Regions from separate parts of the Erwinia persicina genome, predicted to be linked through region 2. Evidence: predicted binding sites of a transcription regulator. Region 2 holds the regulator's gene; each other region holds the start of a gene.
The links. The regulator CRP, encoded in region 2, controls carbon source genes, mostly activating them, when cyclic AMP is high. The targets are predictions, from matches to a motif close to ATGTGANNNNNNTCACAT.
Positions count from the first base shown of each region.

Region 1: cdd (cytidine deaminase) is a predicted target of CRP. The motif match lies at 4,705-4,722, and genes of this name have one in related genera.
Region 3: udp (uridine phosphorylase) is a predicted target of CRP. The motif match lies at 8,052-8,069, and genes of this name have one in related genera.

Region 1 covers NZ_CP082141.1:1,607,518-1,617,591, forward strand. Annotated here, with positions in the region: gene K6L24_RS22375 (colicin-like pore-forming protein) at 1-52, shown strand, start outside; gene cui (colicin immunity protein Cui) at 67-603, opposite strand; gene sanA (outer membrane permeability protein SanA) at 1,076-1,789, opposite strand; gene K6L24_RS07255 (NAD-dependent malic enzyme) at 1,934-3,631, opposite strand; gene cdd (cytidine deaminase) at 3,759-4,649, opposite strand; gene K6L24_RS07265 (CidB/LrgB family autolysis modulator) at 4,776-5,468, opposite strand; gene K6L24_RS07270 (CidA/LrgA family protein) at 5,461-5,856, opposite strand; partial or broken gene metG (methionine--tRNA ligase) at 5,971-8,010, opposite strand; gene apbC (iron-sulfur cluster carrier protein ApbC) at 8,179-9,291, shown strand; gene K6L24_RS07285 (hypothetical protein) at 9,334-9,582, opposite strand; gene K6L24_RS07290 (trimeric intracellular cation channel family protein) at 9,615-10,074, opposite strand, start outside.
Region 2 covers NZ_CP082141.1:353,450-363,523, forward strand. Annotated here, with positions in the region: gene K6L24_RS01515 (cytosine deaminase) at 54-1,331, shown strand; gene tsgA (MFS transporter TsgA) at 1,430-2,614, opposite strand; gene ppiA (peptidylprolyl isomerase A) at 2,892-3,464, shown strand; gene K6L24_RS01530 (aminodeoxychorismate synthase component II) at 3,525-4,103, shown strand; gene argD (bifunctional acetylornithine/succinyldiaminopimelate transaminase) at 4,190-5,404, shown strand; gene K6L24_RS01540 (YccS/YhfK family putative transporter) at 5,481-7,562, opposite strand; gene crp (cAMP-activated global transcriptional regulator CRP) at 7,620-8,252, opposite strand; gene K6L24_RS01550 (OsmC family protein) at 8,620-9,027, shown strand; gene K6L24_RS01555 (amidohydrolase) at 9,275-10,074, shown strand, end outside.
Region 3 covers NZ_CP082141.1:4,386,568-4,396,641, forward strand. Annotated here, with positions in the region: gene tatD (3'-5' ssDNA/RNA exonuclease TatD) at 1-624, opposite strand, end outside; gene tatC (Sec-independent protein translocase subunit TatC) at 705-1,466, opposite strand; gene tatB (Sec-independent protein translocase protein TatB) at 1,469-2,002, opposite strand; gene tatA (twin-arginine translocase TatA/TatE family subunit) at 2,006-2,257, opposite strand; gene ubiB (ubiquinone biosynthesis regulatory protein kinase UbiB) at 2,377-4,014, opposite strand; gene ubiJ (ubiquinone biosynthesis protein UbiJ) at 4,011-4,616, opposite strand; gene ubiE (bifunctional demethylmenaquinone methyltransferase/2-methoxy-6-polyprenyl-1,4-benzoquinol methylase UbiE) at 4,629-5,384, opposite strand; gene rmuC (DNA recombination protein RmuC) at 5,459-6,991, opposite strand; gene udp (uridine phosphorylase) at 7,168-7,929, opposite strand; gene K6L24_RS20280 (dienelactone hydrolase family protein) at 8,226-9,062, shown strand; gene metE (5-methyltetrahydropteroyltriglutamate--homocysteine S-methyltransferase) at 9,116-10,074, opposite strand, start outside.

The sequences.
Region 1 (10,074 bases), 1.3 Mb from region 2:
TGGTGCGCTGGTTGATAAACTTAACAATGCTATCATCAGTCCTGCTCATTAAATAATACGCGGGCGCTAACTGCGCCCTTTTAACATTGCGCGTAAAATGCCAATCCATCCTATTAGTGATAATGATCCAACTAAAAATAGCCCGGAAAAAACCAGCATAAAATACAGCATCATAAAAAAGTCGCTGTGAGATATTAATTTTTGGAATTTGAATTCTTTTGTTAATTCATGGTTGCAGTAGGATTGGTAATATGTTATTGACGCAATTAAAGCAAGCATAAAGAGACCGGCAAAAATAGATTTTAAGATATGAGGATTATCTTTTGGGATGGTGTATTTGAATGTTATGATAATGCTAATAAAGGAAAAGAATGGATAAAATTTCAAGTAAATATCCATTACTTTACTCATCAGCGGGTTGTGTGCTGATGTCATTCCTGGCCAGTCACGCGTCAAATCTGCGATAGTGATAAAAATTTTCATATCAGGATTTAACGTTAACAGGATAAAGATAACGATAAACGGGATTAATCCAATAAATAAAATTAAAAAAATATATTTTGAGATTTGCTGTCCGTTTCTGATGCTTTCATCTTGGGTCATATAGCCTCCTGCTAATGGTAATTTCCAGTCTTTTTTTACAGTATACTCACGATCGGTCCTTGTTCAAGGATGATGATGTCGCGATTGACCGCAAGCTACATCATGGCCATTGAATCAAAAAATCCCGTCCTGTTTGCTATAGGTTAATTTTCTAATAAAAAACTTTACGCAGTTCTTTATTTGGAAAGACGATCTGAAAATAAATGAAAGTTGCTGCAACGGGCGACCGAAAAAGAAGGTCAACCCCGGGAAGGGTGCAGAAGATCATGTTGGGGCCGACCGCTTTTTGGGTCGGCCCTTTTTATTGCTTTAAACTCACCGCAACGGTAATGCTGAAGGGCGAACGGGGATATCAGGATAAGCGGACCGTCGAGCACAGGGATGTGCGAGCACGAGCCTACAGGGAAGTATTTACGGCGAGTCCGCGTTACGGATATCCCTGAAAGCCATATACCGACCTGAAGCCACAATTTTATTTCTTCTGCTGGATCTCCAGCAGCTGCTCTGGCGTCACGGCCGGGTAACTCTGTGCATCTTCAGGCACTTCATATCGGGCCGGAATAGGCACCAGCGGGCCGAGAAAACGGGGTTCCCGTTTCATGATATACAGATCGGCCAGCGCACCCAGCCGGGCACCCACCTCACGCATCCGTACGCTCCACATATTTTTGGGCGAAGGCACCGCGTAACACTGGGCCTGGATGCCCATATGCAGAGCAATAAACAGCGCGCGTTCACAGTGGAAGCGTTGGGTGATAATAATGAAATCATTGGTATCAAATACCTTGCGGGTGCGCACTATCGAGTCGAGGGTACGGAACCCGGCATAATCGAGCACGATATCCGACGGGTCGACCCCGGCGGCGATCAGGTCGCGGCGCATAGTCATCGGTTCGTTATAGCTTTGTTGGGCGTTATCGCCAGACAGCAGCAGATAATTGACCTTACCGCTGTTGTAAGCGTTAATCGCACCCTGCATCCGGTAGAGGTAATACTGGTTAATCACACCGGTACGGTAATACTTAGCCGTACCCAGCACTACGCCAACCTGACGGTGGGGCAGCGCCTTCATATCATCGTAAATATAGGGGGCCGTTTTCCAGCTGATCCAGCGGTCAAGCCCAAGCGCGGTCAGAACCACCAGGGTGATGATGATAATCAGACCATAAGTCAGGCGTTTCAACATGCTGAACGGTGCTCGGGTTGCCAGGGAGAAGTGGTTTCAAGGCTACTTGAGCCGGAGGAGTGAAGCAAGTAACAGTGTGTTGAATGGGCTTTTTTCACCCAAAACCTGCCCGACGCCCAGTGATGGGCGCCGGGAGGCCAGCCGTCAGATGGAAGTGCGACGGTAGTTACGATACTGTGGCAGCCAGAAGTTAGCGGCGATGGCTTTAGAGAGCACATCTTCGGACGTGACGACCGCGACGCCAGCCAGCTGGGCCGCCTTACCAACCGCCATGGCGATCAGTTTTGACACGCCCTGAATATCTTTCACTTCAGGCAGTACCGGGCCGGTACCGTCATTGGCCAGTGGTGAGCAGTCTGCCAGCGCACGACTGGCGGCCATCAGCATACTGTCCGTCACGCGGGTTGCGCCGGAGGCAATAACCCCAAGGCCAATGCCCGGGAAGATATAGGAGTTGTTGCACTGGGCAATTGGATAGATTTTGTCTTTCCAGCTGACCGGAGAGAACGGGCTGCCCGTGGCGACCAGTGCATTACCATCGGTCCACGCCATGATGTCCTGTGGGGTCGCTTCCACACGGGAGGTTGGGTTTGACAGCGGCATGATGATCGGGCGCGCACAGTGCTTATGCATTTCACGGACGATCTCTTCGCTGAACAGGCCCGGCTGCCCCGATACGCCGATCATGATGTTTGGCTGCACATTGCGCACCACATCGAGCAGCGAGAGGGAATCACTGCTGCTGTCCCAACCGGCCAGGCTTTCGCTTTTCTGCACCAGTCGGCTCTGGAAATTCAGCAGGTTGGGCAGCTTGTCCGTCAGCAGGCCGAAACGGTCAACCATGAAGACGCGCGCACGGGCTTCTTCGTCGCTCAGGCCTTCTGATTTCATCTGGGCGATGATTTGTTCGGCAATTCCACACCCGGCAGAACCCGCCCCGAGGAAGACCACTTTCTGCTCGCACAGCTTGCTGCCGGCAGCGCGGCTGGCGGCAATCAGCGTACCCAGCGTCACCGCCGCCGTACCCTGAATATCGTCGTTAAAGCAGCAGACTTCATCACGGTAGCGCTCTAGCAGGGGCATCGCATTTTTCTGGGCGAAGTCTTCGAACTGCAGCAGCACGTTAGGCCAGCGGCTCTTGACGGCGTGGATAAAGTCATTGACGAAGCTGTCGTACTCTTCGCCAGTGATACGCGGATGACGCCAGCCCATATACAGCGGGTCATTCAGCAACTGCTGGTTATTGGTGCCCACGTCCAGCACCACCGGCAGGGTGTATGCCGGGCTGATGCCGCCACAGGCGGTGTAAAGAGACAGTTTACCGATGGGGATACCCATACCGCCGATCCCCTGGTCTCCCAGACCGAGGATGCGCTCACCGTCGGTGACCACAATCACCTTCACATTCTGTTTGGTGGCGTTCTGCAGCATGTCTTCAATGTTGGCGCGGTTCGGATAAGAGATAAACAGGCCGCGCGCGCGACGATAAATTTCTGAGAAGTGCTCACAGGCGGCACCCACCGTTGGGGTGTAGATGATCGGCATCATCTCTTCCAGATGATTGTCGAGCAGGCGGTAAAACAGCGTTTCGTTGGTGTCCTGGATGTTGCGCAGGTAAACGTGCTTGTCGTTATTGTTTTTGAAGTCCTGGAACTGACGCCACGCCCGCTCTGCCTGCTCCTCAATGCTCTCGACGGTTTCCGGCAGCAGACCATTCAGGTTGAAGTCGTTACGCTCTTCAATGGAGAACGCGCTGCCTTTATTCAGAAGGGGAAATTCCAGCAAGATGGGCCCAGCATAAGGGATGTATAGCGGTCGTTTACTTTCGTATTCGAGTTCCATGCAATTCATACTCTATTAGGATCGGGATGGTGTGGGGCCAATCCTAAAATAATTCATCTGAAAGTACAGCTTTTGTTAACACGCAATAACAAAAGCTGCGATCTTTCTCGAATTACAACGGCTTTTCTTACGACTTCACCAGGGGGAGGGTGCTGAATTGCGTGCATCCCAGCGCGGCCAGCGTGGCAGCGGTGGCGCTTTGCTGACTCAGTAAGGCATCCGGCGCTTCGGCCAGAACGGCACGCTGAATAGTGCTTAATGGGCGGCCACTAAGATTAAGCAGGTTCAGCGCCCCCTGCAACGGCGGCAGGCTCGGGTTGAAGGCGGCATTTTCTGCATAGCTCCCGGCAAAGAGGGCACCGTCAGTGGTTTGCAGCGCCACACCGCTCCACGCTTTACTGTAGGGCGCGTGGCTACGGCTGGCAGCAGCCACAGCAGCCTGATCGACGGCATCTCCGCTGGCGACAAAGCCGTGGTCAATCTTATCCATCAGCAGGGTGGTGATCGCCAGGTCGCGCGGTCCGAAGGAGTCAGGCAGATAGTGACCTAACGTGGCCGCTGCGCGGCCGGGCAGTTCAATGGTCAGCCCGGTGCCGCTGTTCAGCTCATTCATAAACTGACGGCAGTGGCCGCATGGCGTGTAGTTAACGGTAATACTTTCCAGCGCGCTTTCCCCCCTGAGCCAGGCGTGCGTCACGGCGCTCTGCTCGGCGTGCACGGTCTGCTGCATGGTCGCCCCGGCAAACTCCATGTTGGCACCAAACCACAGCGTGCCACTTTTGCCGCGTGCTATCGCGCCCACTTTAAAGTCGGATAGCGTCGCTACCGCACAGGCGGCCGCCAGCGGTAGCAGGGCGAAGGCCAGTTCGCTGTCGCTGTAATTGCAGTGGTTTTTCAGCGCCTGTGCCTGGCTGGCGGTGATAAATCCGGCAAAATCGTCTGCGGATAAAACCGGCTGCAACGCGCTCTGTAACAGGGTAGGTAGGGTGGCAAATGCCTGCTGATAACGTGGGTGCATAGTGGGGCCTCTTTCGCTGGATGCAGCCCATGGTAGCGGGCCGGCAGCCAGTTATATGTGATCTGTGTCTCTCTATCAATGTAATAAATGAAATTGATCAGCAAAATGCGAGACTTATCGCAAGTTTTAGCCCCAGAGCGCCATCAGCAACGGAAAAATGAACGGTGCCAGCAGTGAGGTAATGATGCCGCACAGCACCAGCGCCAGCGAGCTGAATGCTCCCTCCTGATAGTCGATTTCAGCAGCGCGCGCGGTGCCCAGCGCATGAGAGGCATTACCGATGGCCAGGCCGCGTGCCGATTTACTGCGCACCCGTAACAGGTTGAGCAGCATATGGCCAAACACCGCACCCAGCACGCCCGCCAGCAGCACGCAAATGGCGCTGATGGCCGGAATCCCCCCCAGCGTGCCTGAGACCGCCATGGCAATCGGCGTGGTCACCGACTTGGGCAGCAGGGTGGCGGCAATCTGCGGCGTGGCACCCAGCCACAGCGCAATGGCCGTACCCGACACCATCGCCGTTATGCTGCCAACGAAGCAGACGCTGATAATGGACCGCCAGCGTGAACGGATCTGATGCATCTGCTCGTACAGCGGCAACGCCAGCGCCACCACCGCCGGTTGCAGCAGATCGTTCAGCAGGGCGCTGCCCTGGAAATAGCGGGTGTAGGGCATCTGTAACAGCAGCAGAAGCGGAATGATCACCGCCATGGCAATCAGCAGTGGGTTAACAATCGACATTTTTACCCTGGCCGCCAGTTTACGCGCGCCCAGAAACACCAGTACGGTCAGCGGCAGCGACCACCAGATATCACTCATCCTGTGCTCCTGTACGCCGCTGGTGGCGGTCGTTAAGACGCTGCGACATCAGCCCGATGGTCACCAGTACGATCAGCGTGCTGACGACGCAGGAGATAACAATCGGGCCAAACTGGGCGGTGAGAATATCCATGTCGTTCATCACGCCAACGCTAATCGGCACGAACAGCAGCGCCATATAGCGGATCAGCAGGTGACAACCGGGCTTGACCCAGTGAACCGGCAGCAGCTGCGAGGCCAGGAGAGCAAACAACATCAGCATGCCGAGAATACTGCCGGGGATGGCCACCGGTAGCAGGGCAGAAAGTCCGCGCCCGGCATACAGGCACAGATAGATAATGAGAAAAGCGCGGAGATAGTGCCATAGCGTAACGAGGGCGGTATGCATTCAGTGTCCTGAACAGTAGGGGGCGACCCTTTTACCGGCCGCCCCGTGCAGATGACTGACATCTTAACAACGGGTTGACCGGTACAGAAGGTCAACCCCTACACAGCATGAGGGTTACTTCACTTGCTGGCCCGGCTGGGCGCCGCTGTCAGGGCTGAGCAGGAAGATATCTGTTCCGCCGGGACCGGCTGCCATGACCATACCTTCGGAGAGGCCAAAGCGCATTTTACGCGGAGCCAGGTTGGCGACCATCACCGTCAGGCGGCCCACCAGCACGGCCGGATCCGGATAGGCAGCCCGGATGCCGGAGAAGACATTGCGCTTTTCTCCCCCCAGATCCAGTGAGAGGCGCAGCAGCTTGTCAGATCCTTCAACATATTCTGCGTTCTCAATCAGCGCAATACGCATGTCGACTTTAGCAAAATCGTCAAAGCTGATGGTGTCCTGAATCGGATCGTCCGCCAGCGGGCCGCTGGCCGGGGCTTTCGCCGCCGCCGCATCTTCTTTTGACGCTTCGATCAGTCCGTTCACTTTATCCATCTCAATGCGGCCATACAGGGCTTTGAACGGCGCAATGTTGTGGTTCAGCAACGGCTGCTGGATGCCGTCCCAGGTCAGATCCTGATTGAGGAACGCTTCGGTACGCGCGGTAAGCGAAGGCAGCACCGGCTTCAGCCAGGTCATCAGCACGCGGAACAGGTTGATGCCCATGGAGCAGATCGCCTGCAGGTCGGCATCCCGGCCTTCCTGCTTCGCGACGACCCACGGAGCCTGCTCGTCAACATAGCGGTTGGCGACGTCGGCCAGTGCCATAATTTCACGCACCGCGCGGCTGAACTCACGGCTGGCCCAGGCTTCCCCGATGCTGGCAGACGCATCGGTAAAGGTCTTGTACAGCGCAGGATCGGCCAGTTCAGCGGAGAGCTGTCCGTTGAAACGCTTGGTGATAAAGCCGGCATTGCGCGATGCCAGGTTAACCACTTTGTTGACGATGTCAGCGTTTACGCGCTGCACGAAATCTTCCAGATTCAGGTCGATGTCATCAATGCGCGAGGAGAGCTTCGCCGCGTAGTAGTAGCGCAGGCTGTCGGCATCCAGGTGCTGCAGCCAGGTGCTGGCTTTAATGAACGTGCCGCGCGATTTAGACATTTTCGCGCCGTTCACCGTGACATAACCATGCACAAACAGGTTGGTCGGTTTACGGAAATTGCTGCCTTCCAGCATCGCCGGCCAGAACAGGCTGTGGAAATAAACGATGTCTTTACCAATAAAGTGATAGAGATCGGCATCAGAATCTTTCTGCCAGAAGGCATCAAAGTCGATATCGCCACGCTTGTCGCACAGGTTTTTGAACGAGCCCATGTAGCCGATCGGCGCATCCAGCCAGACGTAGAAATATTTGCCCGGGGCGTCAGGGATCTCAAAGCCGAAGTACGGGGCATCGCGGGAGATATCCCACTGCTGCAGGCCGGATTCGAACCATTCCTGCATTTTGTTTGCCACCTGCTCCTGCAACGCTCCGGAGCGGGTCCAGGCTTGCAGCATGGCGCTGAACTCTGGCAGATCGAAGAAGAAGTGCTCAGAGTCACGCATCACGGGCGTCGCCCCGGATACCACGGACTTAGGATCGATCAGTTCGGTCGGGCTGTAGGTGGCCGAACAGACTTCACAGTTATCACCGTACTGATCCGGCGCCTTACATTTCGGGCAGGTGCCTTTGACAAAACGGTCGGGCAGAAACATGCCTTTTTCCGGATCGTAGAGCTGAGAAATGGTGCGGTTCTTGATAAAACCGTTCTCTTTCAGTCGGGTATAGATCAGTGCAGACAGCTCACGGTTCTCTTCGCTGTGCGTTGAGTGATAATTGTCGTAGCTGATATCAAAACCGGCAAAGTCGGTCTGATGTTCCTGACTCATATCGGCAATCATCTGCTCAGGCGCAATGCCCATCTGCTGGGCTTTCAGCATGATCGGCGTCCCGTGTGCGTCATCGGCACAGATGAAGTAAACCTGGTTGCCGCGCATTCGCTGGTAACGGACCCAAATATCTGCCTGGATATGCTCGAGCATGTGGCCGAGATGAATGGAGCCATTAGCGTACGGCAGTGCGCACGTTACCAAAATTTTTTTCGCGACTTGAGTCATAGTAAGACTTAGCTCATACCTGTTGAAAAAGGGGGTTTAGATGGTAACCGATTGCCTGTCCCTGCGTAAACAAGGGGTTCAACTCCCTGCGGTTTTTTCCCGGGCGATAAGTTACCCCCGAACAGATCTGATATGCTTAAAGGCATAAATACAGAGTCGCCATATCAAGGAACCCAGATGACTTCACAATCCCAGGGGCATCACTCCCCCGAAGCGCTGCGCGCTATCGTGACGGGCGTGCTGACCACGTTTGAACATCCTACGTTGCACCATAACCTCACCGTCCTGAAGGCGCTGCACCACTGTGCGCTGATGGACAATACGCTGCATATTGAACTCAGTATGCCGTTTGTCTGGCAAAGTCCGTTCGAGACACTGAAAGCCACGGTTAGCGCAGATCTGTTGCGCCTGACCGGGGCGGCGGCCATCGCCTGGCGATTAACGCTGAACGTGGCCACGCTTCAGCGCGTGAAAAACCGTCCGGGCGTGAACGGGGTGAAAAACATTATCGCCATCAGCTCCGGCAAGGGCGGGGTGGGGAAATCCACGACGGCGGTGAACCTGGCGCTGGCGCTGGCCGCAGAAGGGGCGAAAGTGGGCCTGCTGGATGCTGACATTTATGGACCGTCAATCCCGGATATGCTGGGGGTTCAGGATCAGCGCCCGACCTCTCCGGACGGCACCCATATGGCCCCCATTATGGCGCACGGCCTGGCGACGAACTCTATTGGCTATCTGGTCACGGAGGATAATGCGATGGTCTGGCGCGGCCCGATGGCCAGCAAGGCGCTGATGCAGTTGCTGAACGAGACGCTGTGGCCGGAGCTGGATTATCTGGTGCTGGATATGCCACCGGGGACCGGCGATATTCAGCTCACGCTGGCGCAGAACGTGCCGGTGACCGGTGCCGTTGTGGTCACTACCCCGCAGGATATTGCGCTGATCGATGCGCGTAAAGGCATCGTGATGTTTGAAAAAGTGAATGTGCCGGTGCTGGGGGTGGTCGAGAACATGAGTATGCATATCTGCAGCCAGTGCGGACACCACGAGCCGATCTTCGGCACGGGAGGGGCGGCAAAACTGGCGGAACAGTACCACACGCACCTGCTGAGTCAGCTGCCGCTGCACATCAGCCTGCGGGAAGATCTGGATAACGGGGAGCCCACCGTTATCCGCCGGCCCGGGAGTGAGTTTACCGGGCTGTATCGCCAGCTGGCGACCCAGGTTGCCGCCCGGCTTTACTGGCAGGGCGAGGTCATCCCGGAGGATATCGCCTTCCGCGCGGTGTAATGCTGGCGGGCCGGCCCGCGACGGGGCCGGCCGTGATTAGCCTCATGTCAACCGGACATGCCTTTGCTGAAAACCATCCACCATCGAATAATCAAAATCAATTTTACCGGCATCAAACAACTGGAGGATCAGGGTAAAGTCATTATCGGGTGTGACGTTACAGCGGTGGTTAAGCAGCGTGTCCAGAATCGTGAACGCCCGATCGCCACGGGCGATGCGGTTCAGGTACTGCAGCATCTCGTAGGCACGGGCGCTGACGCCAGCTTGTTCATGTGGGGATCTGCTTATCATCGGGAAAGGCCATTCTCTGTGCTAAAACGTTATTATAATCCGTTGTGTTTAATCAACGGCAAGCCGATTTTATATTTTAGTGCCATCAGGCGCAGCAACGTGCAGACCGTAATGGCCAGCCAGGCACTCCACATCTGCGGAATAACCCCGGCCGATCCGGTCAGTTCAATGGCTGCCCCCACCAGCGCTGCACTGGCATAAATATCCTTGCTGAAGATGGCCGGGGGCCTGCCGGTTAACAGGTCGCGCAGACAGCCACCCCCCACCGCACTGATGCATCCCAGCAGTATCGCCAGCTCAATACTGTGGGTGTGCTGCCAGGTTTTATTGGCCCCAAACGCGGCAAAAAAGCCCAGCCCCAGCGCATCAAAAAACAGCGTGGCTTTCTCGAAAGAGAGGATCAGGCGCTGGAAGAAGGCGACGCACAGGACGGCCACCAGAATGATGACCAGATAGGCCAGGCTGACCAGCCCCGCCGGGGGCAGGCTGGCA
Region 2 (10,074 bases):
GGCGGCTAAACCGTGATAGGGTAAACAGAGGATGTTATTGAGGAGGGGAATGTATGCGTCCGGAATTACAGTGGATTAACCATGTTCGCCTGCCGCAGCAAGAAGGGCTGTGGCAGATTGAGATCCTGCAGGGCAGGATCGCAGGCATCGTACCGCAGCCTGCGGCCTGCGCCGCCGGGGAAGCGCTGGATGCGGAAGGCGGGCTGGCCCTTCCCCCGTTTATTGAACCGCATATTCATCTGGATACCACCCAAACGGCCGGAGAACCGGCATGGAACCAGTCAGGGACGCTGTTTGAGGGCATTGAGCGGTGGGCAGAGCGTAAGGCGCTGCTGACACACGATGATGTGAAGCAGCGGGCGCGTCAGACGCTGAAGTGGCAGATGGCGAATGGCATTCAACATGTGCGTACTCATATTGATGTCTCCGATCCCTCGCTGACGGCGCTGAAAGCGATGCTGGAAGTGAAGCAGGAGATGGCACCCTGGGTGGATATCCAGCTGGTGGCTTTCCCCCAGGAGGGGATCCTTTCGTATCCTGATGGTGAAGCGTTGCTGGAGCAGGCCATACAACTGGGTGCGGACGTAGTCGGGGCGATACCGCATTTTGAATTCACCCGTGAGTATGGCGTGGAATCGCTGCACCGCACCTTCGCCCTGGCGCAAAAATATCAGCGAATGGTCGACGTTCACTGCGATGAAATTGACGATGAGCAGTCGCGCTTTGTGGAGACGGTGGCAGCACTGGCGCTGCGTGAAAAAATGGGGGAGCGGGTGACGGCCAGCCACACGACGGCGATGCACTCCTATAACGGGGCTTATACCTCCCGTCTGTTCCGCTTGCTGAAGCTCTCAGGGATTAATTTTGTTGCCAACCCGCTGGTGAATATTCATCTGCAGGGGCGATTTGACACCTATCCTAAACGTCGGGGCATTACCCGGGTTAAAGAGATGCTGGAAGCGAATATTAACGTCTGCTTTGGTCACGATGATGTGTTCGATCCCTGGTATCCACTGGGTACGGCCAGCATGTTGCAGGTGCTGCATATGGGGATGCACGTCTGCCAGCTGATGGGCTACGAGCAGCTGGATGCCGGCATCAATCTGATTACCACACACAGTGCCAGAACGCTGCAGCTGAAGGACTACGGCATTGAAAGGGGCAACAGCGCTAATCTGGTGATTCTGCCGGCAGAAAGCGGCTTCGATGCGTTACGTCGTCAGGTACCTGTGCAGTATTCCATCCGTCATGGCCGGGTAATTGCCGAAACGGTACCCGCCACCAGCACGGTTCATCTGGACGCAAGCGAAAAGGTGGATTTCAAACGTTAAACGATGGCGGGGCGATCTTCCTGTCTGACGGTCACGTGTTGCTGATGTGCGCAGACATTGAGGCAGGCCGCGAAACACGGTCTGCCTCAACCTGGTTTTTAGTGAGAACCCATATGGCCGTGCAGCTTGTGCTTGCTGACAAAGCCGAGCAGCAGACACATCACAAACACGACGGCGTAGAGGCCGTTTGCCGTGGCCAGCGCCGCGTGAGCGCCGCCTTTCTCGACGATAGGGCCGGTCACCACGAAGGTCAGCATGGTGCCTACGGTGCCGCAGGTCAGGATAAAGTTCACCAGTTTGGGTGAAGCCACTTTGGTCTGCAGCGACCCCAGGGTGATGATGGTGGTATAGATGGCACTGGAGAAGAAGCCCAGACTCATCATGATCCATTTCAGCATCGATGCATCACTGGACGTGATAAACCAGTACATCAGCGCAGTGGCTGCCAGCGCCAGCACGGTGAGAATACGCTGAGGATCGAAGAAGCGCAGGATGGCGCTGAAGGCCCACATGCCAATCATATAGGCTGTCCAGAAGTTACCGACCAGGCTACCGGCCTGACCGATATCCATGCCCATCGTTTTGGTCGCGTAGAGCGGCACCCAACCGATAAAACCGAGCTGGCCGAGGATATAACACAGTGCAGCCACCGACAGCAGGCCCACGCCGATCCCCCATTTCTCTTTGATGACCGGCTCGCCGCTGGTGGCTTTTTTACCCAGCACCGGGAACTCAAAGCACAGGGCCAGAATAAAGATCGCCACGTAAATCACACCGATGCAGGCATAGACCCAATACCACGGCAGAGCGCGCGCAAGGATAGCGGCAGCAATAATCGGGAAAATGGTACCGGCCATGCTGAAAAAGGAGTCAGTAAACAGCAGGCGCGAGCCACGCTGACGGCCTTCATACAGATGGGTGATCAGGAACGTACCAATGGACATGGTGATACCGCTCACCACCCCGAGGACAAACATACACAGAGAGAAGACGGTCAGGCTGTGGCTGTTCATCAGCCCCAGAACGGCCAGCACCATCAGCACGAAGCCGAAGATCAGCTGGCGTTTGAGGGGGACGATTTCCATCAGCCAGGCGTTAAGAAACACCGCCAGCAGGATGCCGGCATTCAGGAAGGTAAAGGTATTGCTCATCTGAGCGACGGGCAGCTGGAAGTAGGCCGCAATATTCTCCAGAACCATACCGGTAACGATAACCACTGCACCGGTCAGCGCATAGGAGAAGAAGCTGATCCAGGTAAGCCCGATTCGATCGCGATTTGTCATAGTGGAAACCTGTTTGAAAGAGATGTTCACCGGGCGGAATGCCCGTGCCAGACAGGAGGAGTTTAACGATATTCGTGATCTGCATAAATCTTTACTGAAACTAATATTTTCATATTTCATTCATATCGTGATCATAGTCACTATTTTTCGACGCTCAGTAACGTTTGCTTTCATAACGTTGCCGCGTAAATAAAGGTAAAACGCTGGCGCGCTGGTAAGTGCCTCTTTACAATCACCGTTGGTTATATGGTTTGTCGCACTCAGTAAGGAATCTTTCATGTTGAAACGTACGTTAACCGCGGTGGCGACCGTTCTGGCACTGTCTTCGATCTCTGCCTCCGCCATGGCTGCGAAGGGGGATACGCATGTGCTGCTGACCACTTCTGCGGGTAATATTGAACTGGAACTGAACAACCAGAAAGCACCGGTGTCGGTGAATAATTTTGTGGATTACGTGAACAGTGGTTTTTACAACAACACGATTTTTCATCGCGTGATCCCAGGCTTTATGTTGCAGGGTGGCGGTTTTACCGCTGATATGCAGCAGAAGCAGCCTAAACCGCCGATTAAAAATGAAGCGGATAATGGCCTGCTGAATAAACGCGGTACCATTTCAATGGCGCGTACTGCTGATAAGGACAGTGCCACCAGCCAGTTCTTTATCAACGTGGCAGATAATGCCTTCCTCGATCACGGTCAGCGTGACTTTGGCTATGCCGTTTTCGGTAAAGTCGTTAAAGGCATGGACGTTGCCGATAAGATTGGCCAGGTACAGACCAAAGATGTCGGGCCTTACCAGAATGTTCCGGTGACCCCGGTGGTGATCCTCTCTGCGAAAGTGCTGCCATAATTCTTTCACTGGCCACTCTGTCAGGATCGCCCGCAGGCGGTCCTGGTATCAGGACCTCCCATGCTGCTTCTGATCGACAACTACGACTCCTTCACCTGGAACCTCTACCAGTATTTTTCTGAGCTGGGGGCCGAGGTATGCGTTCACCGTAATGATGAGATCACCCTTGATGAGATCGCCGCGCTGGCCCCTCAGCATCTGGTGATCTCGCCCGGGCCCTGCACTCCTGATGACGCCGGCATCTCGCTGGACGTCATCCGTCATTTCGCTGGTCACATTCCCCTTCTGGGGGTTTGCCTCGGGCATCAGGCCATTGCACAGGTACTCGGCGGGCGGGTGGTGCGCGCGCGTAAAGTGATGCACGGTAAGACGTCGCTGATTGAACACCGAGATGAGGGCGTGTTTGCCGGGCTGAATCATCCGCTGACGGTGACCCGCTATCACTCGCTGATTGTTGAAGCTGACAGCCTGCCTGAAGAATGTGAAGTCACCGCATGGACGATGGATGATCGCGGCCAGCCCGATGAGATCATGGGGTTCAGGCACCGCACACTGCCGCTGGAAGGGGTACAGTTCCATCCGGAAAGCATCCTGAGTGAACAGGGACATCAACTGCTGGCTAATTTCCTCAAACGTTGATTATCGGTTGCCTTTATTTGATTTTTTATGCATATTTTATGACTATATTTTCATGGCGCGAAAAAGCATAAATGGCGAGGTAGTGAATGACGGCGGAAAAAATGGCGGTAACACGCGCGACGTTTGACGAGGTGATTTTGCCTGTTTATGCACCAGCACAGTTTGTGCCGGTGAAAGGCAAAGGCAGCCGCGTGTGGGATCAGCAGGGCAAAGAGTACATTGACTTCTCCGGCGGCATTGCGGTGACGGCGCTGGGGCACTGCCATCCGGCGTTGGTGGAGGCGTTAAAAAGCCAGGGAGAAACCCTGTGGCATACCAGTAATGTCTTCACCAATGAGCCAGCACTGCGCCTGGCGAGCAAGCTGATACAGGCCACTTTTGCCGAGCGTGTCTTTTTCGCGAACTCCGGTGCTGAAGCTAACGAAGCCGCGTTTAAGCTGGCGCGTTACTATGCCACCAAACGCCACAGTCCGTTTAAAAGCAAGATTATTGCTTTCCATAATGCTTTTCACGGCCGCACGCTGTTTACGGTTTCCGTTGGCGGCCAGCCGAAATACTCTGATGGCTTCGGGCCCAAACCTGCTGATATCGTCCACGTGCCGTTTAACGACCTGGCTGCCGTGAAAGCGGTTATCGACGATCATACTTGCGCTATTGTGGTGGAGCCGATTCAGGGCGAAGGCGGCGTGATGCCGGCGACGCAGGAATTTATGCAGGGTCTGCGTCAGCTGTGTGATGAGCATCATGCGCTGCTGGTGCTGGATGAAGTACAGAGTGGTATGGGCCGCAGCGGCAGGCTGTTCGCCCATGAGCATTATGGTGTTCAGCCAGATATTCTGACCACGGCCAAAGCACTGGGCGGCGGTTTCCCGGTCAGCGCGATGCTGACGACCAACGAGATTGCCTCTGTCATGGCGCCGGGTGTTCATGGCACCACCTACGGTGGCAACCCGCTGGCCTGTGCCGTGGCTGAAGCGGCACTGGATATCATCAATACGCCGGCAGTGCTCAACGGTGTGGAAGAGCGTCGTCAGCTGTTTGTTGATGCGCTGGCGTCGCTGGATGCCCGCTTCGATCTGTTCAGCGATATCCGTGGCAAAGGCCTGCTGATTGGCGCGGCACTGAAACCGCAGCACGCAGGTAAAGCACGTGACCTGCTGAATGCCGCGGCAGAGGCGGGTGTGATGGTGCTGGTGGCCGGAACCGATGTGATGCGCTTTGCGCCGTCGCTGGTGATTGAACCGACCGACATTGTTGAAGGCATGGCCCGATTCGCGACGGCCGTCGAAAACGTGTTATAGGGAACGCTTTTTTCCGGTCGTCCCGTGCTGATAAAGCCCGGGGAGGTTGGGGATGAGGCGGAAAAAACAGCGGCACTCACGTCTTCGATTTACGCAGATGGCGTGACAGCCAGCGGCCATGATGTGGGCGCTGGCTCCAGGTGAGTGATGAGATGGTATGCATCACGCTGAGATGGCCAAGGATGCGTCTAACATGCCGCTCCATGATGGTTACCGGGCCCTGGTGGAAATCCTCCGGCGCATCCAGGACATTACTGCCTGAATCGGGCCCGTCGTATTCCAGACGCTGCTGGCAGCGCTGCAGGGCAATTTCACAGGACTGCAGATAGCGCTCTGCCAGCGTGGGCGTCAGCATGGTGTGTTCACGCGCCAGAATGGTCATGGCGTTAATGTGCTCCACAATAAACTGGCTGTGCGTGACCCACAGCTGCATATCGGACAGGTAACTGGAGTTAAAGCCGGGCTCCTGCATCGCCTGATGCAGGGAGTTAAACAGCGCATTGTGCGCCTGATTGACCCGCATTCGCTGGTAAGCCAGTTTCACGGCATCCTGTTCGTTTCCCAGCAGCATCTGTAATGCCTCCTGATAGGTCTCCAGCGCATCGTGCGCATTCTGCCGCATCAACCCACTTTGCCACTGTGGCCATAACCAGATCATGCCGCCAAAGGCGATCAGGCAGCCCATCAGTGTGTCCAGCAGCCTCGGCAGCAGGAACTGCGCGCCATTCAGAGCGAGCAACTGTAACGAGTAAACCGCGGTGACGGTGAAGCCCACCGTGGCCCAGCCATAGAATTTGCGGATAAACAGATAGCTCACCAGCGTAATGATCAGCATGACCAGTAGCACCCAGGACTCTGGTGCATGAAGACCCAGCGTGGCGGCAGCGATGATCAGCCCGGCCAGCGTTCCCAGTGCTCTGTGCTGAATACGCACCCGGGTGGCGCTGTAACCATTAAGGCTGACAAACATTACCGTCATCAGGATCCAGTAAGGCTTCGGCAGGTTGAAGAACAGCGCCAGGGAACTGGCAAAGGTGAGCATGACCGCATAGCGTGCAGCGGTGCGCAGGGCTGAGGATTTCAGCGACAGGTAGCTCTTCAGCGCCGGAAGCAGAGGAAGGCGACGCTGGCGGTCGGCCATCAGGTCACGGCGGTACAGCGGACGCTGAGTGCGCAGCACACGTGCGATGCGGCTGAAGTGGTAATAACAAAAGTGGCCGACGGGGTTGTCCGGGTGCTGACGAGCGATCTTTTCCAGTGCCTGAAGAGGCTTATCCATTGTAAAGCGCTCAGGATAACGATGATAAAGAATATCATCGGCCAGTACCCGCAGTCTGGCGGCAATGGTCTGTGCGTTCCAGCGGATCACCGCTTCGGCATGGCTTTTTTCCACCAGCTTTTGCACTTCTTCCGGCTGATGCAGGCTGACCGCAATATGTTCCTGCAGATCAAGCGCCACCTGGAATGCACGTGTCAGACGCTGGTAGTGGCTGTCCCGATTGGCGGACAACATATGCATCTGCTGATAGCAGGTGTTAATCAGATCGACGGCTTTCTGCTGGCGCGCCAGCAGTGGGGGCAGGGCAGTCTGTGGATCGGTAAGTCGGGTCAGCAGAGTGTATTTAGCTTCACAGTAGTCAGCCAGTTCGCGATACAGCAGGCTGAGGGTTTCACGCATCGGCTGCTCTTTCCACAGCCAGAACCAGAACCAGTTAAATGCCCCGTACCAGACGGTCCCCAAAATATATAACAGCGGCGGTTGCCACAACGGCATCCGCCCCGCCAGGCTGAGCGTGAAGATGGCGGCTATTAACGAAGCCGGCAGCAGGCGGCCATGAAGGGGGCTAATCTCACCCGTGACGCCCAGCACTAAGGCCATGATCAGCAGAATAACCGGCAACGGCACGCCCTCTAACCCGGCGTACTGGATCAGGAAGCTGCTGGAGGCGAACAGACACCCGCCGACGATGAGGCGTTTAAAGAAGCGTTTGTGGGGGGTATCCAGACCGGCGTTATTACAGCAGGCGGGCACTAAGGAGAAAAGCAGTCCGTTTTGCAGGTTGCCCAGCATCCAGCCGATCGCCACGGGTAAACACAGCACCAGCGTTTGTCTGAGCGCATAGTTAACTTCCGGGTGATAGATAATTCTCCGCCACATGAGCCACACCAAATAAAAACGGCGCGACAGGGCGTCGCGCCGTGGGTTCAGAGCCGGTTAACGTGTGCCGTATACAACGATGGTTTTACCATGTGCCGAGATCAGGTTCTGATCTTCCAGCATTTTCAGAATACGGCCTACGGTTTCACGGGAGCAGCCGACAATCTGGCCGATCTCCTGACGGGTGATTTTAATTTGCATGCCGTCCGGGTGCGTCATGGCATCGGGCTGTTTGGCCAGATTCAGTAACGTCTGGGCAATGCGTCCGGTGACATCCAGGAAAGCTAAATTACCCACTTTCTCTGACGTAACCTGCAGTCGACTCGCCATCTGTGAAGAGAGACGCATCAGAATGTCAGGATTCACCTGAATCAGCTGACGGAATTTTTTGTAAGAGATTTCAGCCACTTCACAGGCTGTTTTCGCACGTACCCATGCACTGCGTTCCTGACCTTCTTCAAAGAGGCCCAGTTCGCCAATAAAGTCGCCCTGGTTGAGGTAAGAGAGGATCATCTCTTTGCCTTCTTCATCCTTGATTAACACCGCTACAGAACCTTTAACGATGTAATAGAGGGTTTCCGCCTTTTCACCCTGATGTATCAGCGTGCTTTTGGATGGATATTTGTGAATATGGCAATGTGACAGGAACCATTCGAGTGTAGGGTCTGTTTGCGGTTTGCCGAGAACCATTCGCTGTTATCCTCTGTTTGTAATCGTGCCTAAATATACCCTCTATTCTGCGGGGGAGAAGTGCGTTACCGCTAACCTGCCGCGCGAAATATTTTAGGATATCAGGGGATGAGTCCCTGTCAGGCGTTGAAATATTCAAGCGTTCCCATAGGAATTATACGGGCCTCTGTTAAGAGCATGGCTCGTGCTGTCGTCCCGTTTTACTGTGCATTGTCTTGCCAGTAAATAATTGCAGCTTTGTTTGTAGCACAGCTTTACAAGGCTGTCTTCTGTTGTCTCGCTTCAGCATAGTTGGAAAAAGGCAGCGTTGCCGTTTTTATTGACACAGCGTACTCTGCGGTAACTGAATGAAATCGAGGATTTTGTTATGCAGGCACGTGTTAAATGGGTTGAAGGGCTGACATTTTTGGGAGAATCCTCATCGGGTCATCAGGTGTTGATGGACGGTAACTCCGGGGATAAAGCACCCAGCCCGATGGAGATGGTGCTGATGGCCGCCGGAGGCTGTAGCGCCATTGATGTGGTTTCTATTTTACAAAAAGGCCGTCATGACGTGGCTGATTGCGAAGTGAAGCTCACGTCGGAGCGCCGTGAAGATGCTCCGCGAATCTTCACGCACATTAATCTGCATTTTATTGTCAGCGGCAAAGCGCTGGGTGATAAAGCCGTCTCACGCGCCGTCGACCTTTCCGCAGAGAAATACTGTTCGGTGGCCATTATGTTGGGGCAGGGTGTCAAAATGAGTCACAGCTACGAGGTCATTGACCTCGCCTGACAGCATGTGACTGATGTCTGCGCGAGGGGCGTACAGTTCCCTCGCGTCACTCTTTTCCTCCCGCCATCTTCGCCAGCGGCACATCATGCTGAGCACGTCATCACGCGCATTTCACGCCACAGTCTGGTGAGGTGAGCGCAGTATATTTCATCCTGTTTACTGTCCTTCACGCTGATTTACCGGCGCAGTGACCGAAGGTCTGAATACTCCGGCCTGTCGTTCTATCGTTTCAACTAATCACGGAGTGATGATGAATACCAAGACGTTAATTCAGGATGTCACCGCAAAAGTGTTGCATTGGCGGCGTCATATCCACGCCCACCCGGAACTCTCTTTTCATGAACAGGGCACGGCCGACTATGTCGCTGCTGAACTGGAAAAGTTTGGTCCTCTGGCTATCAGCCGGCCCACCCCCAACAGTGTGCTGGCTGAACTTTCAGGCCCACACAGCGGGGAATGCATTGCTCTGCGGGCCGATATGGATGCCCTGCCCATTGAAGAGCTGAATCAGGAGCCGTTTACCTCGCGTCATCGCGGCGTGATGCATGCCTGCGGGCACGATGCGCATACGGCGATGCTGATGGGGGCTGCCTGGGTGTTATGCCAGCAGCAGGCGCAGATGGCAGGGAAGGTGCGATTCATCTTTCAGCATGCGGAAGAAGTGCCACCGGGGGGGGCCAGTGAGCTGGTAAAGCTCGGCGTGCTGGACGGAGTATCACAGATTTATGGTTTACACGTGTTTCCCACCCTGCCAACGGGGACGGTGGCGGTGAAAGAGGGCGTCTTCAGTGCCGCCTGTGACAATTTTGACCTGGTGTTACAGGGAAAGGGGGCGCATGCGGCGATGCCGCAGCAGAGTACGGACCCGCTGGTGTTGGGCGCGAGTGTGGTCGGGGCGTTGCAGCAAATCGTATCACGCCGGCTGGACGCGAACGATGGCGCGGTACTGACGGTGGCCAGCTTCCAGTGCGGGGACAGTTACAACGTTATCCCTGACAAAGCCCATCTGCGCGGTACGTTACGCACGCTCAGCCCCCACAACCGCAG
Region 3 (10,074 bases), 630 kb from region 2:
CAACCACGGCGCATCGGTTTCCAGCAGCAGCCGCTCTGCCGGAATTAACGGCATCAGCTCCCGTAAGGCCTGTCCCCGCCGCTCATCACATACCCAGCCGGTAATGCCAATGGATAATCCCATTGCCAGACAGGCCTCCAGCTCCTCGCGTGTTCCGGTAAAACAGTGCAGTACAGAGGCAGGCAACTGAGGCAGCCAGGGCGCCAGGATGGCGATAAACCGTTCATGGGCTTCGCGACAGTGCAGGAACACCGGCAGCGACAGCTCGGCCGCCAGGGCCAACTGGGCATTAAAGGCATATTCCTGCTGCTCTGGCGCAGAGAAATTGCGGTTGAAATCGAGTCCACACTCACCGATGGCGACAACCCGATCGTTTTCAGCCAGCCGGCGCAGCGTGGCGGCAGTTTCCCCCGACCACTCGCTGGCATGATGAGGATGAACACCCGCCGTTGACCAGCAATAATCCGGGTGCTGCTGCGCAAGACTGCGGGCCTGCTGACTTTCCAGCGCATTCGTGCCCGTAATTAACATGCCGGTGACACCCGCCTCGCGCGCACGTTTAACCACCTTCTCACGATCTTTTGCGAACTGCGTGCTGGTCAGGTTTACACCAATATCAAACATAGTCTCTTCCATACAGTAACCGCCCTGACGGGCGGTTAATCAATTCAAACTGTTTTGCCGTGGCAGCCGTTCGCGCAACGTTACTCTGATTCTGCGTCCTGCTCTGCATCTTCATCGCGGCGGTTTTTGCCCACGTAGAAACGGGAAACAAACACTCCCACCTCAAACAGGCAATACATCGGAATGGCCAACAGCGTCTGGGAAAAGATATCCGGCGGTGTCAGCAACATGCCAACCACAAAGGCCCCTACCAGCACATACGGGCGTTTCTCACGCAGATCTTCCGGGGTGGTGACCCCCGTCCAGCACAACAGTACGATAGCAATCGGTACTTCAAACGACACGCCAAACGCCATAAATAACGTCATCACAAAATCGAGATAGTTATTAATGTCGGTGGCAATCTGTACCCCCTGTGGCGCCGTCTTGGAAAAGAAACTAAACGCCAGCGGGAAGACAATAAAGTAGGCGAAAGCCATCCCCAGGTAGAATAGGAATGAACTGGAAAACAGCAGTGGCATAACCAGCTTGCGCTCATGACGATACAGCGCAGGGGCGACAAAGGCCCAGACCTGGTAAAGAATGACTGGCACTGACAGGAACAGTGAAACAATGATCGTCAGCTTAATCGGCGTAAAGAACGGAGAGGCCACATCCGTGGCAATCATGCTGGCACCGGCAGGTAACTGTTTGATCAGTGGGGCCGAGACAAGCTGGTAAATATCGTTAGAGAAATACACCAGACACAAAAAAATGGCCAGAACAGCGATGATGCTGTTCAGCAGGCGCTTACGTAGCTCAATCAGATGACTGATAAGCGGTTGGGTATCATCAACAGCCATGTTTATCGTTCATCGCTTGGTTGTCCAGGGGGTACGGATGCACGCGGAGCGGTGGACGCTGGCGGCTCCTGAGGTTCCGGCGGAGGTGTAGAGGCAGACTGGGTGACCGTTACCGGCGCCTGTGCAGGTGCACTGGCCTGGTGGTCCGCCGCCGCAGGGGTCACACCATCGTGCGATTCCTGCGGATCTTTCACTAACGGATTATGGATAGTGTGCGCTTCATCATCGGCTTTTTCATTTTCGCCCAGGTAAGAGCGTTTCATTGAATCGGCCGTCTGCTTCAATTCCTCTACCGAGGCTTTAAGCTCAGGAGAAAGGCTGTCTTTGCTGGCCTGTTCAATTTTCTTCAGGCCATCCTGCAGCTCCTGAATCTTCAGCTCCTGAGCCAGTTCATTCTGAACGCTGGTTGCCAGGGAACGCAGTGCGCGGATCCAGCCCATCACCGTTCTGACTGCGACGGGTAAACGCTGCGGGCCCAGCACCACCAGGCCAATAACGAAGACCAGTACCAGTTCACTAAAGCCTATGTCGAACACGGTTTATACCTTGTCGTTCTTGACGTCTTCTTTCTTTGCTTCTGTATGCTGTTGATCAGCCAGTTTGGCATTAAAGTCAGCATCGTTAGCGTTCGCTTTGTCTTTCTCTTTGTCGTCTTCATCACTCATCGCTTTTTTAAAGCCTTTGATGGACGAACCGAGATCAGACCCCAGGGAACGGAGCTTTTTGGTGCCGAACAGCAGTACAACGAGTACGGCGATGATTAACAAGTGTGGAAGTGTAATGCCACCCATTATTACCTCTGATATCAATAATTGATGCGAGTTTCGAGTATATAACAGCTTATGTCTTGCTGACGATGCACAAACCACACCCCCCGCGCAATAAGCTGCCTATTTACCTTTCATGACAATCAGTTTGTTCTGCGCCAGCCAACCAACCAGGCAACAACGCCTGCGGCCATCAGTCCGGCAGAGAACACGTCCCATTCAGGACGCGACAGCAGGATTGCCGTCCCACTGAGCAACAATGTTGCGCCGACACCGAAGAGATAACGTGACTGATGCTGCTTAGCCCGCTCCCCTTTCAGATCGTTCGCCAGCCGGTCAACGCTGTGTCGCAAATGCTTGTGCTGACGCAGGCTGTCATAAAACAGCTCAGGCAGCTCAGGCAATTTTTCCGCCCAGAATGGCGCTTTTTCTTTCAGTGCCCGCACAATGGCAGGGATACCGACCTGATCTTTAATCCAGTCTTCAAGGAACGGTTTTGCCGTCTTCCACAAATCCAGCTGTGGATAGAGCTGGCGACCGACGCCCTCAACATACAGCAGCGTTTTTTGCAGCAAAACCAGCTGAGGCTGAACTTCCATATTAAAGCGACGTGCCGTATTGAACAGGTTGAGCAGCACATGCCCGAACGAAATCTCGGCCAGCGGTTTCTCAAAAATAGGTTCACACACGGTGCGTATTGCGAACTCGAAATCCTCCACATTGGTATCCGGCGGCACCCAGCCCGAATCAACGTGAAGCTCGGCGACTTTGCGGTAGTCGCGATTAAAGAAGGCAATGAAGTTTTCAGCCAGGTAGCGTTTATCTTCTTTGTTCAGTGACCCGACAATGCCGCAGTCGATGCCAATATATTGCGGATCTTCCGGGTGTTCATAGCTGACAAAAATGTTACCCGGGTGCATATCCGCATGGAAGAAGCTGTCACGGAACACCTGGGTAAAGAACACCTGCACACCGCGTTCAGCCAGCAGCTTCATATTGACACCGTGCTGTTCCAGCGTCACCACATCGGAAATGGGAATGCCGTAAATACGCTCCATCACCATCATGTTTTCCGTGCAGTAGTCGGAATACACTTCCGGCACGTAGAGCATGCGGCTGCTGTCAAAGTTACGTCGGAGCTGAATCGCATTCGCCGCTTCACGCAGCAGGTTCAGTTCATCAAGCAGTGTCTTTTCGTAATCCGCGACCACTTCCCGTGGGCGCAGACGTCGCCCGTCAGGCAGCAAACGCGGCACCCAGCGTGCCAGCCGATAAATCAGCCGCATATCCGCTTTTATCACCGGTAAAATGTCAGGGCGAATCACTTTGATCACCACTTCACGACCGTTTTCTTTCAGCGTGGCGGTATGAACCTGAGCGATAGAAGCGGAGGCCAGCGGGACGATATTAAAATCGTCGAACTGAGTTTCAATCGGCGCACCCAGTGACTGTTCGATCAGTTTAAGGGCTTTTTTACCGTCAAATGGCGCAACACGATCCTGCAACATGGCCAGTTGATCGGCGATCAGCGGCGGGAAAAGATCGCGCCGGGTCGACATCATCTGGCCAAACTTGATCCACACCGGCCCCAATTGCTCAAGCGCCAGGCGTAAACGCTCACCCAACGGCCTGTCTTTATGACGATTTGGCATCCAGAACAGGCATTTACGGCCGAACCGCAATGGCAGAGTGAGGCGTATTTTCGGGATCAGTTCATCCAGGCCATAGCTGAGGAAAACCCGAATAATCAGATAAAGACGGCGCAGTTCACCAAAGGTCATTTGGCCTCCAGCTGGTTAAGGCGAGCGTCCAGCGCATCCAGTGAACGCGACACGGCGTCCACTTCTTCAGCAAACCAGGCCAGTTCAAGCGAGCCCGGGGCCACACGCCACTCTTCGGTCAGCGTTTGCGACAGGTAGCTCTGTTTGCGCTGCACATCGCGGCGTACGGCATTAAAGCCGCGACGGGCAAACTGAGTGATGCCCTGAGCAGCGATATCACCGAGCCAGGGAGCAAGATACTCGGCAGGGTCGAGTTCCGCCAGGTCAAGAAGCGCGGAAAATTGCTGCACGACCTGGAGATCGCCGTCGACATCAAGCTCACCGCTGCGGATCAGCGAGGTCAGTTGCTGGCGGTCACGCAGTTTTGATAGCGTCGATAAGCGTGTTTTCACCGTACAGTCGGGCGTATCACCCCACTCACCTATCACATCAACCTGGTGTTCACTGAAAATAAAAATCAGGGGCTGCTTCAGCTCAGCCAGCAAAATGGCCAGGCTGCGCCCATTGAGACGTTGACGCGCCGCCTTAAGGCCACGATCGCGGTAGAGCAGATGATTAAGCGCGGTCTCCAGACTGGCAGTTAATAGCGGCGTTAATGTCATGCGTTTCCCTGCTTAAAACTTGAATCCGCGGTGCAAGGCAACGATGCCGCCCGTCAGATTGTGATACGTCGTATTTTCAAAGCCCACATCCATCATCATTTGCTTCAGGGTTTCCTGATCGGGATGCATACGGATGGATTCAGCCAGATAGCGATAGCTGCCGGCGTCTTTTGCTACCATCTCACCAATGCGCGGCAAAATGTGGAAGGAGTAAGCATCATAGGCTTTGCTTAATGGTTCGAACTGCGGCTTAGAGAACTCCAGTACCAGCAGACGGCCGCCTGGCTTAAGTACGCGGAACATCGAGGCCAGCGCTTTCTCTTTTTCAGTGACGTTACGCAGGCCAAAAGCAATGGTGATGCAGTCAAAGTAGTTATCAGGGAATGGCAGAGCTTCCGCATTCGCCTGAACATAATTCACATTACCGATAATGCCTTTGTTACGTAGTTTATCGCGGCCCACCTTCAGCATTGAACTGTTAATATCCGCCAGTACCACTTCACCGGTTTCGCCCACCAGACGCGAAAACTTGGCGGTTAGATCGCCCGTGCCACCCGCCAGGTCCAGAACGCGCTGCCCGCGGCGTACGCCGCTGGAATCAATGGTGAAACGCTTCCAGATGCGGTGAATACCGAATGACATCAGGTCATTCATCAGATCATATTTAGCCGCAACGGAATGGAAAACATCAGCCACCATATCGGCCTTTTCGTCTTTCGCGACCGTGCGATAGCCAAAGTGGGTAGTGTCCTTTGATTCATCTGCCATTTGTTTTGCCTGCTCTACAATCAAATATTAGCCAAGTGTACCAGAGTCACGAAGACCAGGCACTTGCCACACGTTTATTCATTGACGCGGCGAGTAAGTGCCTCCGGCGTCACCCCCGCCTCGTCAGCAGGCGGCGCGTCGTCGTCATCTTCCTCGTCATCAGCTTCAGGCAGCGCCTGCCCGACCAGCCGGGGATTGATCGGCCGTTTCACTTCAACGCCCATCTGACGGAACCCTTCGGTCTGGGCAATCAAATTCCCACGCCCTTCCGACAATTTTTTCATTGCCTGACGATAGCTATCCTGAGCCTTATCAAGGTTCTGACCGATAGCACTCATATCATCGACAAACAGACGCATTTTGTCATACAGTCTTGCGGCGCGATCGGCAATGCGCTGGGCATGGCGGCTCTGATGTTCATAACGCCACAGATTATTAATCGTGCGAAGCGCCACCAGCAGCGTGGTCGGGCTTACCAGCATGATATTCAGATTCAACGCCTCATTGATCAGCTCCGGCTGCCGATCGATGGCCAGCAGAAACGCCGGTTCAACCGGGATAAACATCAACACATAATCCAGTGAACGTAAACCGGGTAATTGTTGGTAATCTTTTCGACTCAGCAACCGTAGGTGCCCGCGTATTGCGGCAATATGCTCGCTAATGGCCAGTTCTCGTGCGGCGTCGTCCTCGCCGTTAAAATAGCGTTCGTAGGCGACCAGCGTCATTTTTGCATCGATCACCACATCCTTGCCCTGGGGCAGCCGCACAATCACATCCGGCTGCATCCGTCCTTTCTGTTCCAGCTGAATATTCACCTGGGTTTCATACTCATGGCCTTCCCGCAGCCCGGACGCTTCCAGTACCCGGCTGAGGATCACCTCCCCCCAGTTCCCCTGGGTTTTGTTATCCCCTTTCAGCGCTTTCGTCAGGTTTATCGCTTCCTGTGCCATCTGAGCATTGAGCTGTTGCAGGTTACGAATTTCATGCGCGAGGGTATGCCGCTCACGCGCCTCCTGACCAAAACCTTCCTGCACCTGGCGGCGGAAACCCTCCAGCTGTTCACGCAGCGGCGTGATCAGGCCGTGCAGGCTTTGCCGGTTTTGTTCATCCACCCGACGGCCGCTGTTTTCAAAGATACGGTTCGCCAGGTTTTCGAATTGCGCATTCAAACGCTGTTCGCTGTTAACTAACAGACGCTGCTTTTCTTCGGCTGCCATCCGCGTCTCTTCCAGCCGGATAGTGACTTCCCGCAGTTCGGCTTCCTGAGACGCATTAATTTCCAGCTGATTTCGCAACTCCCGGGTCAGTTGCTCCGCTTCCCCACGCCAGTGATCGAGCTGATGCAGCTTCTCGCCGGCTGCAGCAAGCGAACCGTGCAGCTGACGCAGCTCCTGTTCATTCTGTTTCTGCGTGTGGAGGTGAGCATCCAGTAACTGCTGCTGGCGCTGAAGCCCGGACTGAGCCTGTTCTGCCGCCTGCTGCTGCAGGCGACGTTCCGTTTCGGCCTTCGCCAGCTGTTGCTGGCTGCGGATCCCGGCGATCAGCCAGCCGGCCAGTAACCCGACCAGGCCAATCCCCGCACCGTAAATGATTGATGCATCCACCCTTCTTCTCCTGCTGAAACCCTGACAGGGGAAAAATAGAGGCGCACTGTATGAATGTCCAGATAAAAAGCAGCGATCTGGTCTGTAAAGGCAAAATTATCGGGGGGGATCGGAATTCAGAGGCAGGAAGATGGGAGAGTAAAGGCCGTGCCACAGCACGGCCAAAGCATAAGCTATCAGATCAGGCGACGTGCGGCCTCGACGACGATTTTAACGGCATCGCTTTCGGTACGTTTCATGGTTTCCGCATCAGGGATTTCCTGCTGGGTACGGTTCACAATCACCCCGGCCACCATCCCCGCACGCAGACCCTGACTGGCGCACATCGTCAGCAGCGTTGCGGATTCCATCTCGTAGTTTAGTACGCCCATCTGCTGCCACTCTTTCATTGAGTTCTGGAAGCGGCTTACCACGCGTCCGGAGAAGGTGTCATAGCGTTCCTGGCCCGGATAGAAGGTATCCGACGAGGCGGTGATACCAATATGGGTGGTGGCACCCGCCGCTTTCGCAGCCTCGACCAGCGCCGTGGTACAGGTAAAGTCGGCGACGGCCGGGAATTCCAGTGGCGCAAAGTGCAGGCTGGCCCCGTCGAGGCGAACGGAACCGGTGGTCACCAGCACGTCACCGACATTAATACCCGGCTGGATCGCACCGGTGGTCCCGACGCGCAGGAAAGTCCGAACGCCCAACTGCGCCAGCTCCTCCACCGCAATGGAGGTCGACGGGCCGCCGATGCCGGTAGAGCAGACGATAACCGGCGTACCAGACAGCTCAGCACGCCACGTGGTGAATTCACGGTGTGAGGCCAGGTGGACAGGATTGTCCATCAGAGCAGCAATTTTCTTCACGCGCTCCGGGTCACCCGGCACGATGGCCAGCGTGGCGCCCTGAAGGTCGGCTTTCGTTAAGCCAAGATGGAAAACGTCAGACTGTGCCATTTGAAACTCCTGTCACGGGAAGAGGGAAGAATGAACTTAAGACTACTGTAAGGAAATCCGTCGCACTTTTATGTGATAAGCGTCGACAATACAAATGAAAATTACATTTATTACATTGCTAATAGTGATCTAAATCACATCGCACAACCCAGCCTGACCGCTTTCACACGCCTGACCCTGTCGTTTCCCGTGATCTGATGATAAGAGATACCAGAGGTGATGTCTGACCCCGGCGCATTTCGGGCTATAGTTAAACCCTTAATGCCGATCGTATTTGTGCACGCATGGAGAGGATAATGAAAACCGACGATAACACGACGCAAGAACAGAACAACAACGGCTTCGCACCAGCCACACTTCCCACTGCCGCCACTACGATTACCACGGACAGCGCAGATATTCTTTCGGGTGAGACGTCAATTCCGACCCAGGGTGAGAACATGCCTGCCTTCCATGCGAAACCGCGTCATGCCGAAGGGCTGCTGCCGGTGGTGTTGGTGATTCAGGAGATCTTTGGGGTTCACGAACATATCCGTGATATCTGCCGTCGTCTGGCGGCTGAAGGTTACCTGGCGGTAGCGCCTGAACTCTATTTTCGTCAGGGCGACCCGGCGGACTATAACGATATTCCGACCTTGTTCAGTGAACTGGTGAGTCAGGTTCCGGATACTCAGGTGCTGGCCGATCTTGACCATGTTGCCAACTGGGCATCCCGCCATGGCGGTGATATGCGCAATATGGCCGCTACCGGCTTTTGCTGGGGGGGACGTATTACCTGGCTATATGCCGCACACAATCCCCAGCTTAAAGCGGCGGTGGCCTGGTACGGCAAGCTGGTGGGTGAAAAAACCATGAAACAGCAGAAACAGCCGGTCGATATCGCAGTGGATTTAAACTCCCCGGTGTTGGGGCTGTACGGCGGTAAAGACGACAGCATTCCGCAGGAGAGCGTGGAAACCATGCGTCAGGCTCTGCGGGCGGCCAATGCCACGGCGGAAATAATTGTTTATCCTGATGCCGGGCATGCCTTTAATGCCGACTATCGCCCGAGCTACCATGCCGAATCCGCTCAGGACGGCTGGCAGCGTATGCTGGCATGGTTTAAACAACATGGCGTTGCGCCAAAAGCGTAAAAAAAGGGGGCCCAAGGCCCCCTTAAAGACGACAATGACAACAACACAGAGAATTATGCGGTTTGCGCGTTGCGCAGGTTATGCGCCGCTTTCACCATGTTTTCCAGCGCCTGACGGGTTTCTTTCCAGCCGCGCGTTTTCAGGCCGCAATCCGGATTCACCCACAGCCGATCAGCAGGGATGCGCAGTGCGGCTTTCCTTAACAGCGCCTCCATCCACGCCACATCCGGCACGTTCGGTGAGTGAATATCGTAGACGCCGGGCCCGATTTCATTCGGATACTCAAATTCTTCAAACGACTCCAGCAGTTCCATATCCGAACGTGAGGTTTCGATGGTGATCACATCCGCATCCAGTGCCGCAATGGACTCCATGATGTCATTGAACTCGCAGTAACACATATGGGTGTGGATCTGGGTGTCATCCTTCGCCACGGCGGCGTTCAGGCGGAAAGCCTCTACTGCCCATGCCAGATAGGCAGCCCAGTCAGAACGGTGCAACGGTAAGCCTTCACGCAGGGCCGGTTCGTCGATCTGAATAATACCAATGCCGGCTTTTTCCAGATCCTGTACTTCATCACGCAACGCCAGCGCAATCTGTTTAGCAATGGTTTCCCGGGACACATCTTCGCGTGGGAACGACCAGCACAGAATGGTGACCGGGCCGGTCAGCATGCCTTTCACCGGTTTATCCGTCAGGGACTGTGCGTATTTCGCCCACTCAACGGTGATCGCGTCAGGACGGCTGATGTCACCAATAATCACCGGCGGTTTCACACAGCGGGAACCGTAACTTTGCACCCAGCCATTCTGGGTGAAGATGAACCCATCGAGGTTTTCACCAAAATACTCCACCATATCGTTACGCTCTGCCTCACCGTGAACCAGCACGTCCAGCCCCAGTCGCTCCTGCTCTGCTATCGCCTGCCTGATGTGTCCGGCGATCCCGGTACGATAGTGGCTGCCGTCCAGTCTTCCCTGTTTAAAATCAAGCCGCAGGCCGCGAATTTCAG